Regions from separate parts of the Brevibacillus sp. FW301-21C12A genome, predicted to be linked through region 1. Evidence: riboswitches for the same ligand, from Rfam matches in the RefSeq annotation. Region 1 holds a riboswitch; the other holds the start of a gene.
The links. A riboswitch is a leader RNA that binds a small molecule or an ion and turns the genes downstream of it on or off. The one in region 1 is predicted to bind lysine.

Region 1 (4,566 bases):
ACCGGATCATTGACGAGTGCGTGCGCGTAGGCTTCCACCCGACGGTCATCTACAAAAGCTCGCAGTGGGATTTTCTCTCGGAAATGGTGGCGGCCAACGTCGGGATCACCCTGTTGCCGCAGACGATTTGCCGGGAGCTCGATCCGCGGCGCTTTCACAGCCTCGCGCTGGTCAATCCGACGATCAAATGGCATCTGGGGATGATCTGGCGCAAAAACGCCTATTTGTCGTACGCCACCCGCGAGTGGATTCGCTTTACAAAAGAAATGCTGCCTTCTATAGAAAGAAAGGCTTCATCGCGAGGATGAAGCCTTTCGTTGCGCGGTCGGCCACAGCAGAACGACTGCAGGCTGACGACTGCTTCTTTGATTTATATAAAGGCAGCTTGGCCTTGAAAAGACGCCTGTCAAAGCTGGCGTAAAGCTTGGAAAAAGGAAGGAAAAATGAGATCGAATATTTCGTAACGCGAAATATTAAAGGCCAACCGATTGATTCAAGGTGCTGACAGCGATGTTGTATTGATAGAGAGAATCGGCTGCTTTTGTTTCAGAATCAAACAATTCAGCTTCTGTTTCGATCAGGTCGTTCAGAGATACTTTTTTGTTCGCATAATCGGTGAGTGTGGCGTGATAAGTTTTCCATGCTTCGTCTTTTGCGGCGGTGCTTTCATCCAGCGCTTTTTTTGCTGCGACCGCTTTTTCGTAGGCGTCGCTCACTTCCTGATCGACTTTTTGCTTGAGCTTTTGCAGCAGCAGCTCAGCTTTGCGCAATTCGTTGAGTGCGATTCTTCCTTTGTATGTGCTGATAGCGGCGTACTCGGAGGTGTAGTCCACTTTTACCTGGGCAAACGCTCTCTCTGCTTCCGCTTTCACCATGTCAGGGCGTTTTTGGTAGGCGAGAGCTTTGGTTTCTTCCAGCGTTGGCAGCGGGGTATAGGAGAGTTTGCTGGTTTCCAGCAGCCATTGTCTGTCCCTTTTTTCGTTCAGCAATTCATTGAGCTTGGTTAATGCTTGCTTGAAGCTGTTTTCCAGCTCGGACAGCTTTTCTTTCGCAGCGCTGTCCTGGGCCCAGGTTTGGCGTCTGATGCTGTTCTTTTGCAGCTTGATTTTTTCTTCGAGCGCCCGCGCTTCAAAGTACGCTTTTTGTACTTGCATTTGCAAGCTGATTTTCGAAGCGTTATAGGATGCCTCGTCTACGAGCAATGTTTTTTGCGCCTTGGCTGTTTCTTCGTATTTTTTCTTTGCTTCATCCAGAGTATTGATGTCATCTTTCTTGATGGCGGCCTTATCGCGCAGCGTCATGAGGGTTTCGTAGCGGGTGTTGTCATACGTCAGCCGCAGCAGTTCCAGATCAACGTCGTTTTTCAGTGCCTGCTCTACGGCATGGTCGAGGGACAAGGGAACGATTTGGGTCTGTTCCGCTGCTGCGACGAGAGGTTCTTCCGCCAGAGCGAGATGAGCATTGCCTGCCAACAGCGCGGCAACCAGCGTGGTGCTGTAAATGTGCTTGGACAACCTGGATTTCATTATGCTACCTCCTATAAAAAGTAAGAAAATATAATGATAACGATTATCATTATCAAATTTCATGAACAGTATATATTTCCATGCGTTATTCGTCAATACGAAATATGAAAATGTGATAGGAAATATAGTTTGCGCCAAAAAAAAGATTCCCTGCGACGAGGGAATCTTGTAGAGAGTTGTTGCAACGCTATTTTTATTTTTCGTCCATGCTGAGATCGACTTTGTTCAGTGGTACCAGCTTGCTTTTTTTCGTGTATTTGTAAACCAGCCAGACGATCAAAAACAGCGGCAGTCCGATGTAGGAGACGAAAACGCCGTTCCAGTCGATTTCTCCGCCGATGAACGCGGAGTAGTTTTGGCCGATGATGACGATGCAGCAAATGATGAAGGCGAAGATCGGGCCAAACGGGAACAGCTTCGCCCGGTACGGCAAATCGCGCAGATCGCGGCCTTGCGCCAAGTAAGCTTTGCGGAAGCGATAGTGGCTGACGGCGATGCCGAGCCAGGCGATGAAGCCAGACATACCGGAGGCGTTCAGCAGCCACACGTACACTTCGCCATCGCCGAACAGCGAGGACAAAAACGCCAGCGCGCCGATGGCAGCCGTCATGATGAGGGCATTGACGGGGACGCCGTTGCGTGTCACTTTGGCAAACCATTTCGGAGCTTTGCCTTCCTTCGCCAGCACCCACAGCATACGGGTGGAAGCGTACATGCCGGAGTTCCCCGCCGACAGGACGGAAGTGAGAATGACTGCGTTCATTACGGAGGCGGCAAAGGCAAAGCCGGCTTTTTCAAACACGATCGTAAACGGACTGATGGCAATATCGGTAATGTCTCCGCTGATGAGATTCGGATTGTCGTACGGAACGAGCAGCCCGATAATCAGGATCGCGAAAATATAGAACAGCAAGATGCGCCAAAAAATCTGGCGAATCGCTTTCGGGATGTTGCGGGCAGGGTCTTCGCTCTCCCCGGCGGCCACACCGACCAGCTCAGTTCCCTGGAACGAGAACCCGGCAATCATGAACACACCGAGAAGGGCCATGAAGCCGCCGTTGAATGGCGCGTCGCCTTTGGTGAAGTTTTGGAAGCCGACTGCTTCGCCGCCCATGATGCCGAAAATCATCAGGACACCGATCACGATAAAGACGATGACCGTCATGACTTTAATCAAGGCAAACCAGTATTCGGATTCGCCGTAGCTTTTGACAGACAACAAATTCAGAGCAACCATCAGGCAGAGGAACAGGGTACTCCACAAAATGGCGGGAGTATCCGGGAACCAGTATTTCATAATCAGCGCCGCGGCAGATAGCTCGACGGCAATCGTAATCGCCCAGTTGTACCAGTAATTCCAGCCCAGCGCAAAGCCGAGGGACGGATCGACGAATTTGGTGGCGTACGTAGAAAACGAGCCGGATACAGGCATGAAGGCAGCCATTTCCCCCAGGCTGGTCATCAAAAAGTAAACCATGATGCTGATGGCGATGTAGGCGACCAAGGCTCCGCCCGGTCCGGCCTCGTGAATCGAGCCTCCACTTGCCAGGAACAGGCCCGTCCCGATGGAGCCGCCGATGGCGATCATCGTCAGATGGCGGGCTTTCAAACCACGTTGCAGTTGATTCTGTGACATATGCTGCTTGCACGACCTTTCTAAAAATTTGAGAAGGTCGGTCGGAAAAGAAAAAACCGCCAATAGCCAAAAAACGGCACAGGGCGGTATGATCCAATCCCCACCAAGCCTTCACTGAAGATAGCACACCACGTTTGCCCGGCAAGCAAACGTGACAGTTCTGTCCCTTTCGGGTACAGCCCCAGCCCATGCGCACAGAGATACGCCATGAGCTTCGGCGGCTTTTCCCTTTCCTGGAGTCATTGATTTCTTCTGAATCTCGTACAGGATGACATAAAAGCCGCGACCTCTACCCTCACCGTGAATGATGAGGATAACATGTATGAAATTGATTTATTTATCAACTATATAAGATTGACGGTTATTTATCAACGAAAAAAGTTGCGCTGCAAAATATTGGCATGGAGCGGTTTTGCTACAAAAAGGATCGGCGTGCAGGCCAGGAGCCTTGCAACTTGCGGATCTGCACGATTTGCCCTGTGTGAAAAGCGTCGTGCAAAATAATGCTCATCACGCTTTGCCCGGCAGGGATGCTCGGAAGCGGCTGGTCGAACGCTTCGTCTGACAGAGCGACGAGCTTTTCATGAATTTGGCGATGGACGGTTTCCATCCGCTGTACGGTGGCCTGCCAGGCTGCTTCGTCGTCGGGCGCTCCCGAAGGCTGGAACGTGTCGTCGTTCGTCTCGGCGGTATTGATAAATTCCGTGCCGACGTGCATTCCCATTCGTGAACAAGCAGTTCCATCCGATTCATGTGGTTCCTCCTCGTCTGTCAAACAGATTGGTGAAACGTTATAATGGCAATAAGAAGCAGCTTGTAACCACCTAAAAATTTTATGTTGGTTACAGATGGAGAATACCATACACAGGCTGAGCATATCAAGAAGCAAAAGAAACGAAAAGCAGATGGGGGAAGAGTGGAGTGAACTGGCTGTGCATTGATTTTTTAAACAGTGATTGGCGCGATTGGCGCGGGTCTGGCCGCAGGGAAAATCGGCTGGCGAAGCAGGAATGGCTGGAGCAGCTTTTGCGGGAATACGCTTTGCACGCCCCATTGCCTATTGATGAGGCGAGTGCAGTGGCGCTGTTGCGTTTGCGCGAATATATGCGCAGTCTGCTGGAGCGGGTCGTGCGCGGGGAAGCGTTGCGGCAGGAGGAACTGGAGGAGCTGAATCAGACGCTCGCGAAGGCGCCTTTTCACGTTCGCGTCATCTCTGCGGGCAAGGAGAGCGGGTATGAGCAGGAGCTGGTCAGCGCCTCCAGCGGCTGGGAGCTGGTGATGGCCCGCATCGCGGCTTCCTTTGCCACGCTGCTGCTTCCTGAGCACGTGCAGCGCATCAAGATTTGCGACAACGAGGACTGCCGATGGGTGTTTTACGATGAAAGCCGCAATCGGGTACGCCGC
Region 2 (4,566 bases), on a different contig from region 1:
AGCGCTTGATTTTCCGGAATTGCTTCTCCCTATTTTATACGTGGAAGACAGCAAATAGTTGTGGTCCGAAGACAAGTTTTTTCAACAGTATCCACAGAATCCACAGGCGCGGGACATCCAGGAAGAAAGACTTATACACAATCTCGAAAAGAAAATACGCAGGACTCTTGACAAAAGACATCCCCATTCTCTCACCAAACCTTTTTTCGCATACAAAAAAGAGCGGCCAGCTTCGCCGCTCTTTTTTTGCTGCCTGTCTCGCGCTAATTTTGTTCCGACAGCCACGTAAAATATCGGGAGACCAAGCGGATCGCGACTTCGATCGCGTCCTCGCTCGGCTCGATTTTGGAATGGTGCAGCCCGTACGGAGTATGGACGCCCAGCCAGAACAAAAAGCCCGGAATCTCCTGCAGGAAGTAGCCAAAATCTTCTCCGGTCATCGCTTCCTTGCAGGCAATCAGCGTCACGTCTTCGCCCTGCTCGCGCACCCAGTCCATAAAGGCCGTCGTCAGCTTTTCCTCGTTGTACACTTGGCAATACCCTACTCCGTAGTCGATGGACGCCGTACAGTCGAAGCCCGCCTCGATGCCTTTGACAAGCGCTTCAATCCGCGCTTTGACCAGCGCCATGGACTCTGTCGAGAACGTGCGAATCGTCCCTTCCAGCCGCGCCTTTTCCGCAATGATGTTTTGCTTGGTGCCGCCCTCAAGCTTGCCGATGGTCACGACAGCGGAATCGAGCGGATCGACGTTGCGCGCCACAATCGTCTGGAGCTGTGTGATGAGATGGCTGCCTGCGACCACCATGTCGTTTGCTTTGTGCGGAAAAGCTGCGTGCCCGCCTTTTCCGACCAAATCAATGTACAGCTCGGACGTGTTGGCAAACAAAATGCCCGGCTTGGTGGCAATGTAGCCGACGGGATACTCCGGCGCGATGTGCAGCGCAAAGATGCAATCCGGCCGCCAGGAAGCAAACTCCTCGCTCTCCATCATCGGCTGAGCGCCGCCTGGGCCCTCTTCTGCGGGCTGAAACAGGAACAGCAGGTCATCTGCAATCGGCTGCTCCACAAAATGCGTCACAAGCCCGAGCGCGATAGCCATGTGCATGTCGTGTCCGCACGCGTGCATGTAGCCTTCGTGCAGCGAGCGAAACGGATACGACGTCTCTTCTGCAATCGGCAAGCCGTCCATGTCCGTGCGCCAGGCGATCGTGCGCTTAGGATTCGTCCCCGCGATCCGGACCAAAATCCCGGTGCGCCACGTCTTGATCTGCATGCGCTCCTGCGGGAGACGCTCCAAGTAATCGAGCAAATACTTTTGCGTCTTCACCTCGGCAAAGCCCGGCTCCGGAATTTGGTGCAGGTCGCGCCGAATCTGGGTAAACAGCGATGTCGCCATCGTTTACGCCTCCCCTTTGGCCCCGTGCCGCACAGCGAGTTCCGCTGCAAAGCTGTCCAGGAAAAGGTCGACGTCTTCTTTGGTCAAGGTGAGCGGCGGCAGCAGACGCACGATTGTCTTTTGCGTCACGTCCACGAGAATGCCGCGATCAAGCAATGCCTGCTGCAAACGGCTGACCTCTTCCGGTGCGGCGCTGAGCGGGATGCCGACCATCATGCCTTTGCCGCGGAGCGCCTGCAACTGTTCCGGGAGACGCGCGCGCAGCGATTCGAGGCCCGCCCACAAGTACGCGATCACTTCGTCCACGCTTGCCGCAAAAGCAGGATCGAGCAGCTCATCCAGCACCACGTTGCCGAGAGCCGCCGAAAGCGGCGACGGCGCAAAGGTCGTCCCGTGGTCGCCCGGCTTGAACTGGTTCATCAGCTTCGTTCCGGCAATCACGCCACCGAGCGGAAGCCCTCCGCCTACGCCTTTGGCAAACAAGATCAAATCCGGCGTCACGCCTGCGTGCTGGTAGGCAAACAGCTTACCAGTGCGTCCCATGCCTGTCTGGATTTCGTCCATGGCAAACAGCATGCCTTCCTCCTGGCAAATCGCCGCCACTTCGCGCAAAAACGGCTCCGACAGCGGCACGACCCCTCCAGAGCCGAGCACAGGCTCCATCAGGACAGCGGCCGGCTTCGCGTCGCGGCAAATCGCCCGCAAGCCGTCCGCATCCTCAGGGTCTAGCTCGTACACCGGAAAGTCCGGCTGCGGAAAATCCTGATACACATGGGCCTGTCTGGTCAGCCGCACCGCGCCCAATGTTCTGCCGTGAAAGCTGTTGCGGAGCACGACAATCCCTTCGCGCCCGGCCCCTTCTGCCTTCGTCCATTTGTGGATCATTTTGATCGCGGCTTCGGTCGCTTCCGCACCGGAATTTGTGAAAAACACTTTTCCCGGGATCGTCTGCTCCACCAGCCGCTGGGCCAACCGGATTGCCGGCTGGTTCAAAAATACGTTGGAAATGTGCAGGAAGCGCTCGCCCTGTTCGCGCAGCGCCTGGACGATCCGCGGATGGGAGTGGCCGAGCACATTGACGGCCAGCCCCGTAAACAAATCCAAATACTTTTTGCCCGCTGTGTCGTACAGGTAGTTGCCTTCCCCTTTTTCGATCGCGATCGGCAAGCGTTTGTAGGAAGAGACGATGTATTGTTCATCAAGCGTACGCCAGTCCATGTGAGCTCTCTCCCCTACAGTTGACGTAGCTCCTGCTTGATCTCCGTCTTGGAGCGAGTTTTGTCGTCGATCTGTTTAATCACGCGCGCTGGTGTACCAGCCACCACAACGTATGGCGGCACGTCTTCAATGACGACCGCGCCCGCTGCCACAACCGCGCCTTTTCCTACGCGCACGCCTTCCAGAACCACGGCGTTGGCACCGATTACGACGTCATCTTCCACTACGACTGGCTGCGCGGAAGGCGGCTCGATGACGCCTGCGATGACAGAACCAGCGCCGATATGGCAGTTTTTCCCGATCGTTCCGCGGCCGCCGACGACGACGTTCATGTCGATCATCGTGCCTTCGCCAATCACAGCACCGATGTTGATCGTAGCGCCCATCATGATGACTGCGTTGTTGCCGATCGTCACCTGGTCGCGGATAATCGCGCCTGGCTCGATGCGCGCCTGGATTCCTTTTGTGTCGAGCAACGGAATCGCCGAATTGCGGCGGTCGCTTTCTACTACGTAGTCTTCGATTTTGTCCGCGTTCGCAGCCAGAACCGGCTCGATTTCTTTCCATTCGCCAAACACAACGCCAGTCGTGCCTGTAATGAACGTCTTGGAGCTGGCACCGAAGTCAATGCCCTCCAGATTGCCTTTCACGTATAGTTTCACTGGTGTTTTCTTCTCGCTTTTTTGAATAAACGCGATAATTTCATTGGCATCCATCATGTTCACTGGTACATCCTCCTTTTAATAAAAAGCGTGCCTGTCAACGAGAGCGAACCGCTCCCCTGACTAAAAAAAGCAATGAGTGCATTCGCTATCTCATTGCTTTCCATACTGCCCAAGCAAATCGTAAATAGCGCTCCACAAACAGGCGATTGCCTTTTGTGACAGGATGCTCATTGTTCACGAATCACCCCAGCCGCTGCTATCCGAGGGGAACAGCAACAGCTTCGGCGCTTTAGCCTTTCCCTCTCTTCCCGCCCCCTGGCAGATTACGAAAAGATGTACTCATCTTCGGCGCACCTCTATTTAGACTTCCAATATTATAATTTCATTTTACTCTACCAAAATCAATCACTTGTGGCAACAGCTTTATGGAAAGAAAAATAACTGTTGACAACGAGAATCATTTTCATTATTTTATTTGTGTGAGAATGATTTTCATTATCTTATTTGGAGGGTTTACTTCTTATGAGCCGCATTTTGATGGTGTACGCAAGCATGACAGGAAACACGCAGGAAGTTGCTGAAGCAATTGCCGAAGGGATTCGTTCCACCGGAAAAGACCTGGAGATAAAAGAAGTCATGGATGCCACTGCCAAGGAACTGGAAGACTACGATGCCATTTTGCTCGGTGCCTATACATGGGGCGACGGCGATCTGCCAGACGAGTGCCTGGACTTTTACGAAGAGATGGACGATATTGATTTGAGCGGCAAAAAAGTCGCGGCTTTCGGTTCCTGCGACTCCGCTTACGAGCATGTGGGCGCTGCTGTAGATATTTTGCTGAAAAAAGCGAGCGAGCGCGGAGCGGAAACTCCACTCGAAGGTCTGAAAATCGAGCTGTCTCCTAACGCAAAAGAAGTAGAGATTTGCAAACAGTTTGGCGTTTCCTTCTCCGAGCTGCTCGGCTAAGACTAGCGCCGGAAAAGAAGTTGTCCAAAAAAATCCTTTTCAAGCAAGCGCTGTCATGATAAAATGTCGATCCATCTTTTCTCAAGAAGGAGGATTGATATCATGACGTTACATACGCATACGGTCTACTTGCGACCACTGCAAGCAAATGACGCAGCCGAGCTTCTGAAGCTTCGGCTGCGTAATCATGCCTTCCTGCAACCGTTCGAGCCGCTCCGCTCCGCCGCCTTCCTGACGCTGAGCGGTCAAGAGTCGCAAATTGCGCAAGCGGAGCAAGACTTTGCAGCAGGGACCGCCTTCGCCTTTGGCGTGTTTTTGCG

Region 2: linked by a shared signal. The riboswitch ahead of dapD (2,3,4,5-tetrahydropyridine-2,6-dicarboxylate N-acetyltransferase) and the one ahead of AC3WQH_RS07020 (amino acid permease) in region 1 are both predicted to bind lysine.

Annotation. Positions count from the first base shown of each region.
Region 1 covers NZ_JBYTBG010000007.1:78,106-82,671, reverse strand. Annotated here, with positions in the region: gene cidR (cidABC operon transcriptional activator CidR) at 1-308, shown strand, start outside; gene AC3WQH_RS07025 (TolC family protein) at 474-1,526, opposite strand; gene AC3WQH_RS07020 (amino acid permease) at 1,720-3,162, opposite strand; lysine riboswitch at 3,276-3,462, opposite strand; gene AC3WQH_RS07015 (hypothetical protein) at 3,578-3,886, opposite strand; gene AC3WQH_RS07010 (CGNR zinc finger domain-containing protein) at 4,084-4,566, shown strand, end outside.
Region 2 covers NZ_JBYTBG010000003.1:41,680-46,245, reverse strand. Annotated here, with positions in the region: gene AC3WQH_RS03015 (N-acetyldiaminopimelate deacetylase) at 264-1,397, opposite strand; gene AC3WQH_RS03010 (aspartate aminotransferase family protein) at 1,401-2,615, opposite strand; gene dapD (2,3,4,5-tetrahydropyridine-2,6-dicarboxylate N-acetyltransferase) at 2,630-3,340, opposite strand; lysine riboswitch at 3,458-3,647, opposite strand; gene AC3WQH_RS03000 (flavodoxin) at 3,803-4,246, shown strand; gene AC3WQH_RS02995 (GNAT family N-acetyltransferase) at 4,349-4,566, shown strand, end outside.